DNA from 2 places in the Hymenobacter sp. UYAg731 genome. Region 2 is predicted to be linked to the other one. Evidence: riboswitches for the same ligand, from Rfam matches in the RefSeq annotation. Region 2 holds a riboswitch; the other holds the start of a gene.

Region 1 (7,837 bases), on a different contig from region 2:
TTCTGGGCTTCGTCGAGAATCTTCTCCAGCGGCACCATCACGCCGAGGTCCACGATGTCGAAATTGTTGCAGGCCAGCACCACGCCCACAATGTTCTTGCCGATGTCATGCACATCGCCTTTCACGGTGGCCATCAGGATTTTGCCGGCCGTCTGGCGTTCCGAGCCCTGCTTGTCGGCCAAGAGGTACGGCTCCAGGTAGGCCACGGCTTTCTTCATCACGCGGGCCGATTTCACCACCTGCGGCAGGAACATTTTGCCGGCCCCGAACAGGTCGCCCACCACGTTCATGCCGGCCATCAATGGCCCTTCGATTACCTCCAGCGGCCGGTTCACCTGCTGGCGTACTTCCTCGGTATCCTCGTCGATAAACTCGGTAATGCCCTTCACCAGCGCGTGTTGCAGGCGCTCCCACACGGGGAGGCTGCGCCACTCGTCGGCCACTACTTCGGCCTTGTCCTTCTGCTTCACCGTATCGGCGAATTCCACGAGGCGCTCGGTGGCATCGTCACGACGATTCAGCAGCACGTCTTCGGCCAGCTCCAGTAGTTTGGGCTCGATTTCGTCGTATACGCCGAGCTGGCCGGGGTTCACGATGCCCATGTCCAGCCCCGCCCGGATGGCGTGGTAGAGGAAGGCCGTGTGCATGGCCTCGCGCACCAAATCATTGCCCCGGAAGGAGAAGCTGATGTTGCTGATGCCGCCGCTGGTGAGCGCGCCGGGCAGGTTGCCTTTAATCCAGCGTACGGCCTCGATGAAGTCGATGGCGTAGTTGCGGTGCTCGTCCATACCCGTGCCCACGGTCAGGATGTTGGGGTCGAAAATGATGTCGGAGGGGTCGAAACCCACTTCCTTCGTCAGGATATCGTAGCTGCGCTGGCAGATTTCCTTGCGGCGTTCCAGCGAGTCGGCCTGGCCGTTTTCGTCGAAGGCCATCACCACCACGGCGGCCCCGTACTGGCGCACGGTGTGGGCCCGTTCGCGGAAGGCTTCCTCGCCCTCTTTCAGCGAAATCGAGTTCACGATGCTCTTGCCCTGTACGCATTTCAGGCCGGCTTCCAGCACGCTCCACTTCGAGGAGTCAATCATCACCGGCACCCGCGCAATGTCGGGTTCCGAGGCGATGAGGTGCAGGAACGTCGTCATCACCTGCTCCGAATCGAGCATGCCCTCATCCATGTTGATGTCGAGGACCTGCGCGCCTTCCTCCACTTGTAGGCGGGCCACGGCCAGGGCTTCCTCATACGCGCCGGTGCGAATGAGGCGGGCAAAAGCGCGCGAACCGGTCACGTTGCAGCGCTCGCCCACGTTCACGAACAGGCTTTCCTTAGTGATGCCGAAGGGCTCCAGACCGCTCAGGCGGGTGGCCGGCGGAATTTTGGTGGGTAGCTGGCGGGGCTGGTATTTCTCGGCCAGCTTGCTCAATTCGGCAATATGCTGCGGGGTCGTGCCACAGCAGCCGCCCACCACCGTCACGATGCCTTCCTTCAGATAATCTTCTACCAGCGCGGCAAATTCTTCCGCCGATTCGTCGTAGCCACCGAAGGCGTTGGGCAGGCCGGCGTTGGGGTAGGCCGAGATGTGGACGTCGGAAATGCGGCTCAACTCCTGCACGTACTGGCGGAGCTGGTCGGCCCCGAGGGCGCAGTTCAGGCCCACGCTCAGCAGCGGCAGGTGCCGAATCGAGTTCCAGAAAGCCTCCACCGTCTGCCCCGAAAGCGTGCGGCCCGATGCGTCCGTAATCGTGCCCGAAATCATGACGGGCACCACGCGGCCGCCTTCGTCGAAGAACTTCTGCACGGCGTAGAGCGCCGCTTTGGCGTTCAGCGTGTCGAAAATAGTTTCGATGAGCAGCGTGTCCACGCCGCCGTCCACGAGGCCGCGCACCTGCTCCAGGTAAGCGGTAGCCAGCTCATCAAACGTCACGGCGCGGAAGCCGGGCCGGTTGACGTCGGGCGAGAGCGAGGCGGTGCGGTTGGTGGGGCCGACCGCGCCGGCCACGAAGCGCGGCCGCTCCGGCGTGGCATACTCATCGGCGGCCTCGCGGGCCAGTCGGGCCGACTCGTAGTTCAGCTCATACACGACGTGCTCCAGACCGTAGTCGGCCTGCGCGATGGTGGTGCCCGAGAAGGTGTTGGTTTCCACCATATCGGCCCCGGCGGCAAAGTATTCGGCGTGAATGCCCTTGATGATGTCGGGCCGGGTCAGGCTGAGCAGGTCGTTGTTGCCGCGCAACGGCTTGGGATGGTCGGCGAAGCGGGTGCCCCGGAAATCCTCCTCCGTGAGCGGGTGGCGCTGAATCATGGTGCCCATCGCGCCATCGAGAATCAGCAGGCGCTGGCGGAGCAGCTCGGGGAGGCGGTAGCGCGAAGCGAAAGCTTCGCGTTCCGGAGAAATAGTGGGCAGGGTAGGGGCGGAAACGGACATTTCTTTCTGGGTCGATATAGCAGCGTAAGGGCGCATATCCAGAAAGAAACCCGGGCGCAAGCGTCCGGTTCCGGCTGTCATCTTCTTTCACCAAAAACGGCGGTGAAACGGGAGTTGGCACCTACTCGTGGTAGGTTGCCAAGACGTCATCGGGCCCGGTCCCTCGGTCTTTCTGGATAGCAGCGTAGGACGAAGATACAACGGAACGGGCGTTGCGGCGCAAGCCAACGCAGGCGTTGTGAGCGCACCGTTAGGCCGGCTGCGCGGTCCCGGGCCAGGCGTTCGCCGGGATGCAAAGGGCGGGCGGCGGGCTTTTCGCCGACGGTTAGCTGCGGTACCGATTTGCCCAACCGCGTCGTTACTTGTTTTCAACAACGAACTTTCAACCCCTGTATGAACGCACGAATCTGCCTCCGCGAGCAGGAAACCTTATCCGACGACTGGTTTACCCTGCGCAAAATCACCTTCGACTACCAACGCAAAAACGGTACCTGGGAAACCCAATCGCGCGAGGCCTACGACCGGGGTAACGGGGCCGTTATCCTACTGCACGACCCCGCCACCGACCACGTCATCCTGACCCGGCAGTTCCGCCTGCCCACCTTCGTGAACGGCAACCCCACGGGCATGCTCATCGAAGCCTGTGCCGGCCTGCTCGATGACGAGCACCCGGACGCGGCCATCATCCGCGAAACGGAGGAGGAAACCGGTTACCGCCTCACCCACGTTGAGAAGGTGATGGAGGCCTTCATGAGCCCCGGCTCGGTCACGGAGCGCCTGTTTTTCTACCTGGCCGAATACTCGGCGGCCACCGAGCAGCACGCCGGCGGTGGCATCGAGGAAGAGGAAATCGAGGTGCTCGAAATGCCGCTGCCGGAAGCCCTGGCGCTGGTGAAAACGGGCGAAATCCAGGACGGCAAAACCATTATGCTGCTGCAACACCTGCGGTTGCGGCAGCTAACGGCGTAGCGTAGCCCGACAAGTCGGTGCCGACTTCGGGAGGTGCGGAAAGGCACCCCGACAAGTTGGGGCCGGGTTTTGGAGTGCCGGAAGGCCATCCCAACAAGTCGGGAGTGGGTTTTGGATTGCTGGAAGGGCATCCCGCCTTATCGGGGTCGGCTTTTGGGACTTCAGAAGAGCATCCCGCCTCGGTGGGATAGCCTTCCGGAGTTGCGAAAGCGGCTCCCGCCTTGTTGAGGACGGGTTCTGGATAGCGGCTACCGAGCTACAACCCCCATGCCGGCCATGCGCTGCCCGCCGCAAACACGGCCGGTTCCGGCGGCAGCTCCAGAAACGCGGTGGCCCCTACCAGCCCCATCATGTCGCCGGAACCGCCCACGCGGAGGGGCGTAGCCAGGCGGCGGCCCTCGGCGTCCACGGTCAGGCGCACGGGCACGAAGTGCGTGAGCTGGGGTTTGAAGGCGATATCAACCGTGAGCACGGCCGGCGCGGGCGCTTCAATAGTGGCGGCCGTTTCGGCCGCACCCTCGGGCTGCTGCACGGCGCGCAGCCAGGGCCGTACGTAGCGGCAGGCCGTGATGAAGGTGGACACCGGGTTGCCGGGCAGCCCAAACACCACCGGCCCGCTGGCCCGCGCCCCAAACCAGAGCGGCTTGCCGGGCCGCTGCTGCACTTCGTGGAAGATTTCCTCAACGTGCAGCTCGCGCAGCAGGCCCGGCAGGTGGTCGGCGCGGCCCTTGCTCACGGCCCCGCTCAGCACCACGGCATCGAAGCCGGCGGCCAGGATATTGGTGAGGCCCACGCGCAATTCCTCCACGTTATCGGAGAGGTGAAACAGCGAAACATCGGCCCCCATCTGCGCAAACAGCGCTTGCAGAGCATACACATTGGAGCGCCGAATCTGGTGGGCCAGGGGCGTGGCGCTGATGCCCACCAGCTCGTCGCCGGTGCTCACCACGGCCACACGGGGCGCGCGGAGCACGGCTATTTCAGCCGCGCCCACGGTGGCGGCCACGGCCAGTTCGGCGGGGCCGAGGCGGGTGCCGGTCAGCAGCAAGGCATCGCCGGCGCGGCGGTCAGCAGCCTGGTGGTGAATGTTGACGCCGGACGCAGCGGGCGGCGGAATTTGGATGCGGGCGCGGTTGTCGTGCAGCAGAATGTCTTCGTAGCGAATCACCGCATCGGCCCCGGGCGGCAGCACTGCGCCGGTCATCACCTCCACGGCCTGCTGCGGGCCGGGCAGCGGGCGGGCGGGCTCGCCAGCGTACTGGGTGTGGGCAATGTCGAATTCCGACTGACCCCCGGCCCAGGCGGCGAAGCTCACCGCAATGCCATCCATCGCCACCCGGTTGAATGGCGGAAAGTCGCGGTCGGCCGTGAGGGTTTCGGCCAGGATGCGGCCGGCGGCGTGGGGCAGGGCCACGGTTTCAGCGGGCAGCGGGTGGGCAGTGGCGAGGACGCGGGCGGTGGCTTCGGCGGGGGTGAGCATGGGGGGAAGGTTGTAAAAATTACATCGAAAAGCACGTCATGCAGAGCGCAGCGAAGCATCTTTATTGCAGTAGTAATTCTAGTCGGAAGAGTTAGTATTGAGGTAAAGATGCTTCGCTGCGCTCTGCATGACGTTCAATTAGCGCCCTACGGAATGAGCCGGTCCTCGCGCAGCTTCGCAAATAAATCGAAAAACGAGTCCTCCGTGGGCTGGAACACGGTGAAGCCCCGCTTGCGGCTGTTGGCCATGTCCGTCATCACCTCAATGGGCCGGCCCAGGTCCAAATCGGTGTGCCAGGGCGAGGCAAGGCGGCTCAAATCGGCTTCGGCCAAGCTGTTTTTGGTGGCAATTTCGCGCCACAGGTCGGCATCGCCGGCCATCTCCGTTTCCAGTGGGTGAATGGTGCCATCGAAGCCCATGGCCGCCACGCCAAACCACTCGGCCAGGCGGCCCCACAGCTGGCTCCAGCGAAAAACGTCGCCGTTCACCACGTTGTAGGCCTCATTGCGGGCGGCCTCGGTGGTGGCGGCCCACACCAGTTGCTTGGCGATGACGCGGGCATCGGTCACATCCGACAAGCCTTCCCATTGCGCCCGCGAGCCGGGCCAGCGGAACGGCCGCCCCGTGGCCTTGCAGATGCTGGCGTACACGGCCAGCGTGGTGCCCAGGTTCATCAGATTACCCACCGCCTTGCCGATGATGGTGTGCGGCCGGTGGATGCTCCAGGTGAAGCCGTCCCGCGCGGCGGCGGCGTACACCTCGTCTTCCTGGGCGTAGTAAAAGTTGTCGAGCGCCAGGCGGGGCTGCGACTCGCGCAGGGGCGTGGGCGGCGGTACGCCACCGCTCACGTAGGCCTCAAACGGCCCCAGGTAGTGCTTCAAACCCGTTACCAAGGCTACGTGCTGCACGGTATGCTTCGGGCCAAGCACGGCCAGCAGGTTGCGTACCATAGCACCGTTCACGCGGATGTTCTCGGCCTCGGTGTCGTTGCGCATCCAGCTGGTGATGAAGACGTGCGTGGGCCGGATTTCGGCCAGGGCGGTTTCGAGGCTGGCCACGTCCATGAGGTCGGCGGCCACGGGTTGCAGGCCGGCAATGTCGGTGCCGGGGCGGCGGGCCAGGCCGTAGGTAGGCCAGTTATGAGCGAGCAGCTCCTGGGCCAGGTTGCTGCCGATGATGCCGCTGGCACCAACGACTAATGCGGTATTGGTCATGATAAAAATCGGGGTGAAATAGGCGGCCCGGTTGGGCCGGCGCGGCGGGTTTCGCCGGGGCGGGCGGGGCGATTTTGGCCCGGTGCCGGGGTGAAAACGGCTGCCCGGCCCAATAGTTTGCGGTAAAACAATAGGAGTAGCGCGGACTTTGTAGTCCGCGCCCCCGCGCCGCCTGGCTGTCGTTCGGATATTTGCTGGGGACGCGGATTACAAAGTCCGCGCTACTATCCATCCAACGATTAGACGCAAATATGCGTCTCTACGCCCTATGCTGACCAAGAATTTCACCCACGTCAACGCCGTCAACCAGCCCACCATGGTGGATGTGGGAGCCAAAATGCCCACCCGTCGCGTGGCCCGAGCCCACTGCCGCGTGGTGCTGGGCGCAGAATTATTGAGCCGCGTGCAGGCCGGCGAAATGCCCTCGCACAAAGGCCCGGTTATCCACACGGCCATCCTGGCGGGCATCATGGGGGCCAAAAAAACGGCCGACCTCATTCCCCTCTGCCACCCGCTGGGGCTGGACGATTGCCACATCACCATCGAGCCTGATGGGGCCGATGCCCTGCGCGTGGTATGCACCGCCGTGGTTACGGGCCGCACCGGCGTGGAAATGGAGGCCCTGACCGGGGCTACTGTGGCCGCCCTCACCATCTACGACATGTGCAAGGCTTTTTCGCATGATATCCGCATCGAAGGCGTGCAGCTCATCGAGAAAACCGGCGGCAAAAAAGACTTTCATCGCGCCGAAAATTCGTAACTTTTACCATGGAAAGTAGCGCAACCTCAACCGTAAAACGGACCAAGCACGCTGCCCTCGCCCGGCCCGACGTGGGCGAATTCGGCCGCCACGAGCTGGCCATTCTGGGTGCGCCCTGCGGCGATATTCAAACGCTGGTAGCCCGGTTGCTGCCGCTGCTGGCCCCGCAATTTCGCGTGGCTTACGTCGATGCCGACCACGCCGCCGCCGGCTCTGCGGCCGCGGAAGAATCGTTGGGTATCGCGGCCAAGCCCGTGCCTTACATCGCCGAAAATGGTCTTTCGGCCGAGCTAGTGGATAAAATCACCTACCGCCAGCTCAACCTGACGCGGGCGCTGGATAAGTTCTCGCAGCCCGAATTGCTGGCCCACGAAAGCGTGGTGCTGGTGAACGGCAACCACTTCCGCGCCCGCCAGCAGGTCGTCATCGTCGACCCGCGCAAGCCGCTCGATAAGAAGCTCGACCGCCTCACCGACGTGCGCCTGATTCTCCTCGCCGAAGGCCAGACGGAGCTGCCCGCCGTGTTGCTGGAACATCTAAGCGCCGCCCCGCTGCCACCCGTGCTGCCGCTGGCCGATACCGCCAGAATCGCGGCCTTCATCCGGCAATGGTACCAGCTGGCGGTGCCGGTGCTGCGCGGCCTCGTGCTGGCCGGCGGCCGCAGCGAGCGTATGCAAACCGACAAGGGCGCGCTACACTACCACGGCCTCGACCAGCGCCAGCACACGGCCGCGCTGCTGGCCGAATTCTGCCCCGATGTGCGCGTGTCCGTGCGCCCCGACCAGGCCGGGGAGCTGCCCGCCGGCCTCACCGCCCTGCCCGATACCTTCCTGAACCTAGGGCCGCTGGGCGGCATCCTCTCCGCCTTGCAGGCCGACCCCAACGCGGCTTGGCTGGTGCTGGCCTGTGACCTGCCCTTCCTCACCCGCCACACGCTGGAATACCTGGTGAGCAACCGGCAGCCTGCCCGGATGGCCACGTCTTTCCG
Region 2 (7,837 bases):
AAAGCCGCTTCACCGGCTTGCGGCACTTTGCCTCCATCAACACCCAGCGCTGAATCACCTCGCCTTCCTGCCCGGCGTCGCCGCAGTTGATGACTTCCGTGGCCTCGTCCACCAGCTTCTTAATGGTCTGGAACTGGCGCACCACGCCGTCGTCGCGGCGCATGAGCTTGATGCCGAACGAATCGGGAATCATGGGCAGGTTGTGCAGGTTCCAGCGCTTCCACTCGGGCTGGTAGTCGTCGGGCTCCTTGAGCTGGCAGAAGTGGCCGAAGGTCCAGGTGACCTGGTAGCCGTTGCCTTCCATGTAGCCGTCCATGCGGCGGGTAGCGCCCAGCACGGTGGCAATCTCACGCGCCACGCTGGGCTTTTCGGCAATGCAAACTATCACGTAATTCGGGTTGATTGGAGGGCTTCGCCGAGGGGGTTTCGGCGTGCGGAATCAACAAAAATACGCTGCAAAAAGGTCGTTTGCCTGTAGCATACGCTTTAGCGTGTGCTACAATTCATCCAGCTCGGCCTGCAGGTTCCGGCGGGCGGCGGCGTCCAGCTCGGCCCGCCAGGCGGGCGTGTGAAATAGCACCGGCGCGGCCAGCATGGTGGCCAGCACCTTGCGGCGGCCGGGGCGATAAAGCAGCAGCGGCACCCGGCGGTATTCGCGGCGGATTTGCCGGGCGTATTCGCGGTACACGTCGGCGGGCGCGCCCAGAATGCTCAGGTCGGCATCGAGGAAGGCCAGCAGGTCGGCATCATCGGGCGGCTGGGGCAGGGTGTGGTTGGCGGTGCGGTTGATGAGGAAGGCCACACGCTGCTGCCGGGCGGGCTCCAACGTCGAATGCTGGAGAAACTGAAGCGCCTCGGCGGCGCTGCGGGCTTCATTATCGGATTTCAGCGCGTGGTACACGGCATCGTGAAACCAGACGGCCAACTCCACCACGGGGCGGTCCTGCAAATCGGCGGCATCGAGGCGGTGCAATAGGTTTTCGAGGTGCTGGAGGGTGTGGTAGTGGCGCGTGGGGGCCTGGTAAGCCGCAGCCAGGCGCTGAAATTCGGCTTCGCGACGGGCCGCGTCGGGCACGAAGGGGGCCGTGAGGCGGTGCCAGCGGGCGGAGAAGTCGGGGGTCATCAAGTTGTTCAATGGTTCTACTCGTTGCGCTCGGGCACCAACTAAAGCGTAGGCTAAGGCTACGTGGCTCGCAGGCTACTTGCCCAGCACCGCCAGCAGCTCGCGATGCAGCGCCTGGGCCAAATATCGGGCTTCGTCCAGGCGCGACTCGGTGTAGCGCTGGGCTTCAGCGGTGTCGGCGGTGGCTTCCCATTCGTTGAGCGCGGCCAGGGTGGCGAGGCGGGTGAGGGACTGCTGCACGGTGGCATCGAGGCGGGGGAGCAGGGCTTCCGATACCGTGAAGCCGGTGGCCAGGGCAGCTTGCAGGCGCAGCAGCTCCTGGGCTACCTGGGCCAGGTCGCGTAGCAAGTGGCCCTCCGAGGGGCTGAGCTGGCGGGGGCGGCGGTCCATGATGCAGAGGCTGCCCACGGCCAGGCCGCCAGGGGTGCGCAGGGCCTGGCCGGCGTAGAAGCCGAGGTGCATTTGCTGGGCCACGTAGGGGTTGACGAGCGCGCAGGGCGCGGCGGCCACGTCGCGGAACTCGGTAAGGTCGTCGCTGAGGATGGCCACCGAGCACATGCTGTCCTGGCGGTCCACCACTTGGGCTTCGGGCAAGCCTTCGTTGCCGATGAACACCACGTCATCGGCCCGCACCAGGCTCACGAGGGCAATGGGCATGTCGAAGAGCTTGGCCACGATGCTCACAAAATCATTGAACACCTCCTGCCCCGGCGTACCCAGCACCTGGTAGGGCTGCAGGGCCGCCAGGCGCTCGTGTTCGTGCGAAGGTATCAGGCCGGGGTACTGGGTGGTGTCCATTGATAAGCGGAGGAATACTGCCGCCAACTACTTGAACAGGGCATAAGTTTGGCGATGTGTGCAAACGTAAATGTACCGCGCCAGGCATGAGCAATGGCTGAACGCCGGTACGCGCGTACCGCGCCCGTTTACGGCCGGCGGAGCCCACAGTACGCGCGTACCCTGCCCATTTCCGTCCGGATGAGCCCGTGGTACGCGCGTAGCACGGCCATTTCCATGAGGCGGAGCCCGTGGTACGCGCGTACCACGCCCATTTCCGTCCGGCGGAGCCTCTGGTACGCGCGTACCGAAGCCATTTCGGCACAAAAAAGCCCGTGGTACGCGCGTACCACGGGCTTTTTTGTTTCTGGCAGCGGCTAAGCTTCCGGCGTGCCTTTCATGCCTTTTGGCACTTTGGGGCCGCTTGACTTTGACACCAGCGCATTGCTGAAATCAAAAAACGGGGCCGCCCGCTCCGGCTGCTTGGCGAATTCGAGCAGCAGCGTGAGGTAGACGTGGAACAGGGCCAGGCAGGTGGTTTCGCGGCCGTCGTGCAGGTCGATGCGCTGGGTGCCGGCGATTTTGGCCATGCCATCGGCGCGGCGCAGCGAGGCCGAGAGGGCTTCGAGCACCTTGCGGCCCTCCGTGCGCTGGGGCGAGGTGAAGGCCGTAGGCCGGGCATCGAGGGCATCGAGAAAGGCCGTGAAGGCATCTTCCACCTTGGTCTGGGTGCTTTTGGTGAGGGCGGCGCGGCCCTTGGGGAAGAGGGCCAGCAGGTCGGGGCTGCCCGCTTCGTAGGTGGGATTGATGACCTTGCGCTCCATCCGCTTCACGTAGGCCTTGAAGTCTTCCAGGGCCTGGGCCAGGGTGCTGGTGCTGGCCTGGCCCTCGCCGGAAAGCTGGCCGGCGTGGGTGGCGCGGTAGTCGGTGAGGGCCACGTCGAGGGCATCGGCCACGGCGCTGTACTTGCCGCCGGCGGCCTGCCGGAGGGCCTGGAGGGTGAAGGCGGCCATGTCGGCAAACTGGTCGCGGTTGAGGCGCAGGTTCTCGAAGAAATTCTCGAACCGGGCGGCGTATTTGGCTTGGGCCATGCGGTAGATGGGGGTTGGTTTGGTGAGGCAACGGCCCGGCAGTTTGCCCGGCCGGGCGGAAGGTAGCGCAAACCGGTGGCTTTGCGACCGGCCGCCCCGGCCGCGCCACGCAAAAAGCGGGGCACCTCTTGCGAAGCGCCCCGCCCGCCCACCGGCCGGCCAGCAAGTAGGGGGTTAAAAGATGCGGTAAAACAGCGTTTTGCCGTTGCCGCTACCGCCGCTGCCGGTGGTGGTGATGTGGCCGGTATTGCCGTTGCCGTCGTAGCCGCTGGCTTTGTTGCTGTTCGAGGTGCAGCTCGTGACGGTGTGCGCGATGGTCTGGCCGGCGCTGCCCAGCTTGAAGCCGTTGCCGTCGCCGCTGCCACCGTAGCCGTTATTGGTCGAAGTGCAGCTCGTGATTTTCACGGTATAGGGCTGGCCGTAGAGGTCCCAGCCATCGTCGGAATTATGGTTGGCAGTGCAGTGGTCGAACTTGTTGTTGGCCCCGGCCGAGAGCTTGCAGGCAAAGCCGTCGGCGTTTTCGCCGCCGTTGGCCGTGTCGAAGTTCTCGGTGGAGGTGCAGTAGGTGATGTTGTCGTCGTGCGCGCCGTTGTACACCTGCAGGCCCGAGTCCTTGTTGGCCGTCGTGGTCACGTTGTTGGCGTAGTTATAGCCGCCAATTTGGAAAACCAGCCCACAGTCCGGCGCGTTCTTGATGGTCATGTTGGTGATGTTCCAGTAGCTCCCGTTCACCTTCACGCCCCAGCCCGAGGGCACCCCGGAGCAATCCAGCGTGCCGCCCGTGAAGTTGATTTTGGCGCTGGACGTACCGCTGCGCAGCAATTGCAGCGTGCTGGTGAGCCGAATGGTGCCGCTCACGGTGATAACGTCGCCGGGATTGGCGGCGGCAATGGCGTTTTTCAGGGCTGTTTCGGTGGTCACCGTGGTGCTCACATCGGCGCTGGCCGTGGTAGCGGCGAGGGGTTTCCCATCGGCCGATGGGTCGTTGGTTTTGGAGCACGCGGCCAGGGCTGCGGCAAGTAAGAGAATGGCGGGAATTCTTTTCATAGAAGACGGTTTTGATTAGGATGAAAAGGCGTAACTAACGGGCCGATTGGGTGGCCAAACGTAGGCTGTTCCGGCCGCGCCGCAAGCTGTTTTCCGGCATTAAACTGCGCAATCGATGCCGGCATCGATACCGGTATCGATTGCATGACGGCGGCTCAATTATTGCTCCGTGATATAGCAGTATTTCAAAGCTATAACCCCGTCCGGCTGGCCCACCCCGCCGCTGTGGGCCGGGTGCCCACCCACGGCCCCCACAACCGGCCGCCGGGGCCGCCGTAGAACCGGCACACCTTTTCCCTCCCATTTTTATGGCCCGTATCATCGTTGGTTTATTCACCAGCACTTCCGAAGCCGAGTTTGCCGTGGCCCAGGCGCAGGCCGCCGGCCTCGCCCCCGGCAGCATCAACCTGGCCACCCGGCAAACCCTGCAAGCCCAGCACCTGCCCGACGCCGGCGCGCCCGCCGAACCCTTCCGCACGGGCGTGACGCGGTTTTTCACGGACCTGTTCAGCGGCAGTACGCTCGATGATGCGCCGGCCTACATCGCCGCCACCGGTCCCGAGCACGCCGTAGTCACCATTGAAACCGCCACCGGAGAAGAATCCGAGTTGGCCCGCGCCGTCCTCGACCGCTGTGGGGCCGTGGACGTGTACAAGCAGCGCCCCCTCAGCCCCACCGCCGCCCCCACCGCCGGCGGAGTGGACCTCGAAGGCGACCTTGACCGGGTGCGCGACGATGAGGAGCTGGACGCCAACGGGCTGACCACGCACTAATGCCCCCGGTCCGACCGCTTAGGGCGGTCGGACCGGGGGCATTAGTCTTGCTTCGCGGCCTCCTGCGCCGGCCGCAGCTTGCTGTTCCGCTTCCCGTACCCGAAGTAGATGACCATGCCAATGGCCAGCCACACGATGAGGCGCAGCCATGTTTCCCAAGGCAGCGAGGCCATCATCACCAGGCACACCACGATGCCCAGAATGGGCACCACCGGCACCCACGGCGTGCGGAAGGGGCGCGGCGCGTCGGGGTTGGACCTGCGCATGATGAGCACGCCGAGGCACACCATCACAAAGGCCAGCAGCGTGCCGATGCTCGTCATCTCGCCCACTACCGCGATGGGCACGAAGCCCGCGAACACCGCAATGAAGCACCCCAGCAGCAGGCTGGACTGAAACGGCGTGTTGAATTTCGGGTGCAAGCGCGAGAACACCGGCGGCAGCAGCCCATCCTTCGACATCGAGAAAAACACCCGCGACTGCCCCAGCAAATCCACCAATATCACGGACGTATAGCCGATGAGAATGGCCAGAATCACGGCCGAGCTGAGCCAGGCATAGGGCGTTTTCTCGATGGCAATGGCCACCGGCGCGGCGCTGTTCTTGAACTCAGTGTAGTTGGCCAAACCGGTCAAGACGTGCCCGAATAGCACGAACAAAACGGTGCATACAGCCAGCGAACCCAGAATGCCAATGGGCATATTGCGCTGCGGGTTCTTGGTTTCCTGGGCCATGGTGGCCACAATATCGAAGCCAATAAAGACGAAGAATATCACGCCCGCCCCGCGCAGGATGCCGCTCAGGCCGAACTCGCCAAACGTGCCCGTGTTAGCCGGGATGTAGGGTTGGTAGTTGGCCGGGTCAATGTACTTCCAGCCCAGCGCGATGAACACCAGCACCACGGCCACCTTCAAGGCCACCACCAGCGCGTTGAACCACGCCGACCCTTTCGTGCCCCGCGTGACGATGGCCGTAATGGCCAGCACGATGAGCATGGCTGGCACGTTTACGAAGCCGTGTACGGTGCTGCCATCGGCCAGCGTGGCCGACTCGAACGGCGACATCACCAGCCGCGCCGGGATGTGCAGCCCGTATTTACTCAGGAACTTGATGAGGTACTGCGACCAGCTGATGGCCACCGTAGCCGCCCCTACCGAGTATTCGAGCACCAAATCCCAGCCGATAATCCAGGCAAACAGCTCGCCCATGGTGGCATACGAATACGTGTAGGCCGAGCCCGAAACCGGCACCATCGCTGCAAATTCGGCGTAGCACAGCGCCGAGAAGGCGCAGCCCACGGCGGCCACCACGAAGGAAAGCGTCACGGCCGGCCCCGCGTTGTTGGCCGCCGCGATGCCGGTGAGCGAGAACAGGCCCGCCCCAATAATGACCCCGATGCCAATGGCAATCAGGCTCACGCCGTTCAGGCTGCGCTTGAGGGTGTTCGCCCCCGTTTCGGCCGCTTCCGCTCGGAGCAGCTCCAGTGATTTTTTCAACATAATGAGATAGAAACGCGCCACGCTACCGCCCCAATCGGAGCAGCCGTGCCGCAAAGCAAAAAACCCGTAAAAAAGGAATGAAAATGCGCCGGCCGTAGCTTCAGCTACGCGGCGCTACGGCCCGCAATCAACAGCAACAACAGCCCGCGACCATCGGTCCTGTCATCAACAAACGGACACAAAAAACACCAGGAAAAGCAAGCGAGGCAGCAGGAACGGCAGGCACGGCAGTTGTTTTTATATAATCAGGAGTTGGCACCATACCCACGGTTGCGGGTGGTTGCCGGCGCGTCATTGAGCCTGTCTCTCAGCGCCTCTGTATAAAAACAATCCTTCGGGGAGAAAGAATTGATGCCGCAAAGGTAATGCCGGATGCGTACCCCGCCGGCGGTTTGGGCAAAAAATAGACCGTCAGGCCGAGCGCAGCCGAGGCATCTCGCGTGCAGAAGCAAACCAATCGTTGAAAAAGGTTACTACCACACGCGAGATGCCTCGGCTGCGCCCGGCATGACGGTCGTGAGAATCACCCCGCTGACCTCCCCCTCCTACCGCCGCAGCGCCAGCCGCACGCCGGCCATCAACCAGCGGCCGGGCATCTGGGCACCGAGCAGGTCGGAATACTTCGCGTCGAACAGGTTCTGGGCCTGGCCCACCACCCAGAGGCGCTCGGGCAGCAGCGCCACATCAAGGCGGCCATTGATGACCACGTAATCGGGCGTGAGCTGGGCATCGTTCACGGTGGCACTGGCTACAGTCTGCTGGCTGGCGCGCTGCTTGTATACCCCGCCCAGGCTGGCCGTGAAGCGACGATGCACCAGGCTCACATTGCCGCTAACGAGCTGTTTCGCCACGTTGCTCAGGTATTGCGATACAATGTTGCCGTCCACGTTCAGGTGGGTATAGGTGTAGCCCACGCTGCCTTCAAGGCGCAGGCCCTCACTCAACTGGGCGCGGGTACTGGCTTCGAATTCGAGGCCCTGCGTGCTCACGGCAAACAGGTTTTGGGCGTAGCGGTAAGTGCTGGCAGGGTTGAGATTGGTGAAGCCGGTGCCGGCCTGCACCTCGCTGCCGTGCGTACTCACGTAATCAATCAGGTTCCGGCCATAGCGGTTGAAGTAGGTGCCGCGCAGCGTCAGGGCCGGGCCCACCACGTAGTCGAGACCGCCCTCGTAGCTCCAGGTGCGCTCAGCTTCGAGGCCGGGATTGCCCACGTTGAAGCCGTTGGGTACGGTACCGGGCCGGATGGCCGAGTTGTACTGCTCGGTGAAGTTGGCCGCCCGGATGGCGCGGCCCACGGCGGCGCGCACCGTCAGCTTCTCACCCAGCAGCTGGCTGGCGGTGAGTTGGGGCAGCACCTCGGTCCCGTAGGCTTGGTCGTGGTCAAGGCGCAGGGCGGCGGTCAGGTTCAGGCCGGCGGCGGGCATGAGGCCGGCCACGGCGAACGCGCCTTGGTGCCACACGGCGTGGTCGCCGCGGTCGTTGCTGCGCACGCTGCGGCGGTCGGCTTGGCCGCCCAAAGTCAGCTGT

What was found. Region 2 has a riboswitch for S-adenosylmethionine ahead of ACVWYF_RS03260 (amino acid permease). Riboswitches for the same ligand answer to the same signal wherever they lie in the genome.
Region 1: another riboswitch for S-adenosylmethionine. It lies ahead of metH (methionine synthase); the one in region 2 lies ahead of ACVWYF_RS03260 (amino acid permease).

What each region holds. Positions count from the first base shown of each region.
Region 1 covers NZ_JBSSEC010000006.1:96,108-103,944, forward strand. Annotated here, with positions in the region: gene metH (methionine synthase) at 1-2,312, opposite strand, end outside; SAM riboswitch class I at 2,501-2,609, opposite strand; gene ACVWYF_RS18460 (NUDIX domain-containing protein) at 2,820-3,395, shown strand; gene ACVWYF_RS18465 (molybdopterin molybdotransferase MoeA) at 3,652-4,875, opposite strand; gene ACVWYF_RS18470 (SDR family oxidoreductase) at 5,022-6,089, opposite strand; gene moaC (cyclic pyranopterin monophosphate synthase MoaC) at 6,358-6,849, shown strand; gene ACVWYF_RS18480 (NTP transferase domain-containing protein) at 6,858-7,837, shown strand, end outside.
Region 2 covers NZ_JBSSEC010000001.1:751,299-759,135, forward strand. Annotated here, with positions in the region: gene ACVWYF_RS03230 (DNA topoisomerase 3) at 1-388, opposite strand, end outside; gene ACVWYF_RS03235 (HD domain-containing protein) at 497-1,123, opposite strand; gene ACVWYF_RS03240 (GAF domain-containing protein) at 1,199-1,921, opposite strand; gene ACVWYF_RS03245 (hypothetical protein) at 2,278-2,991, opposite strand; gene ACVWYF_RS03250 (right-handed parallel beta-helix repeat-containing protein) at 3,166-4,038, opposite strand; gene ACVWYF_RS03255 (hypothetical protein) at 4,347-4,811, shown strand; gene ACVWYF_RS03260 (amino acid permease) at 4,853-6,310, opposite strand; SAM riboswitch class I at 6,545-6,637, opposite strand; gene ACVWYF_RS03265 (TonB-dependent receptor plug domain-containing protein) at 6,856-7,837, opposite strand, start outside.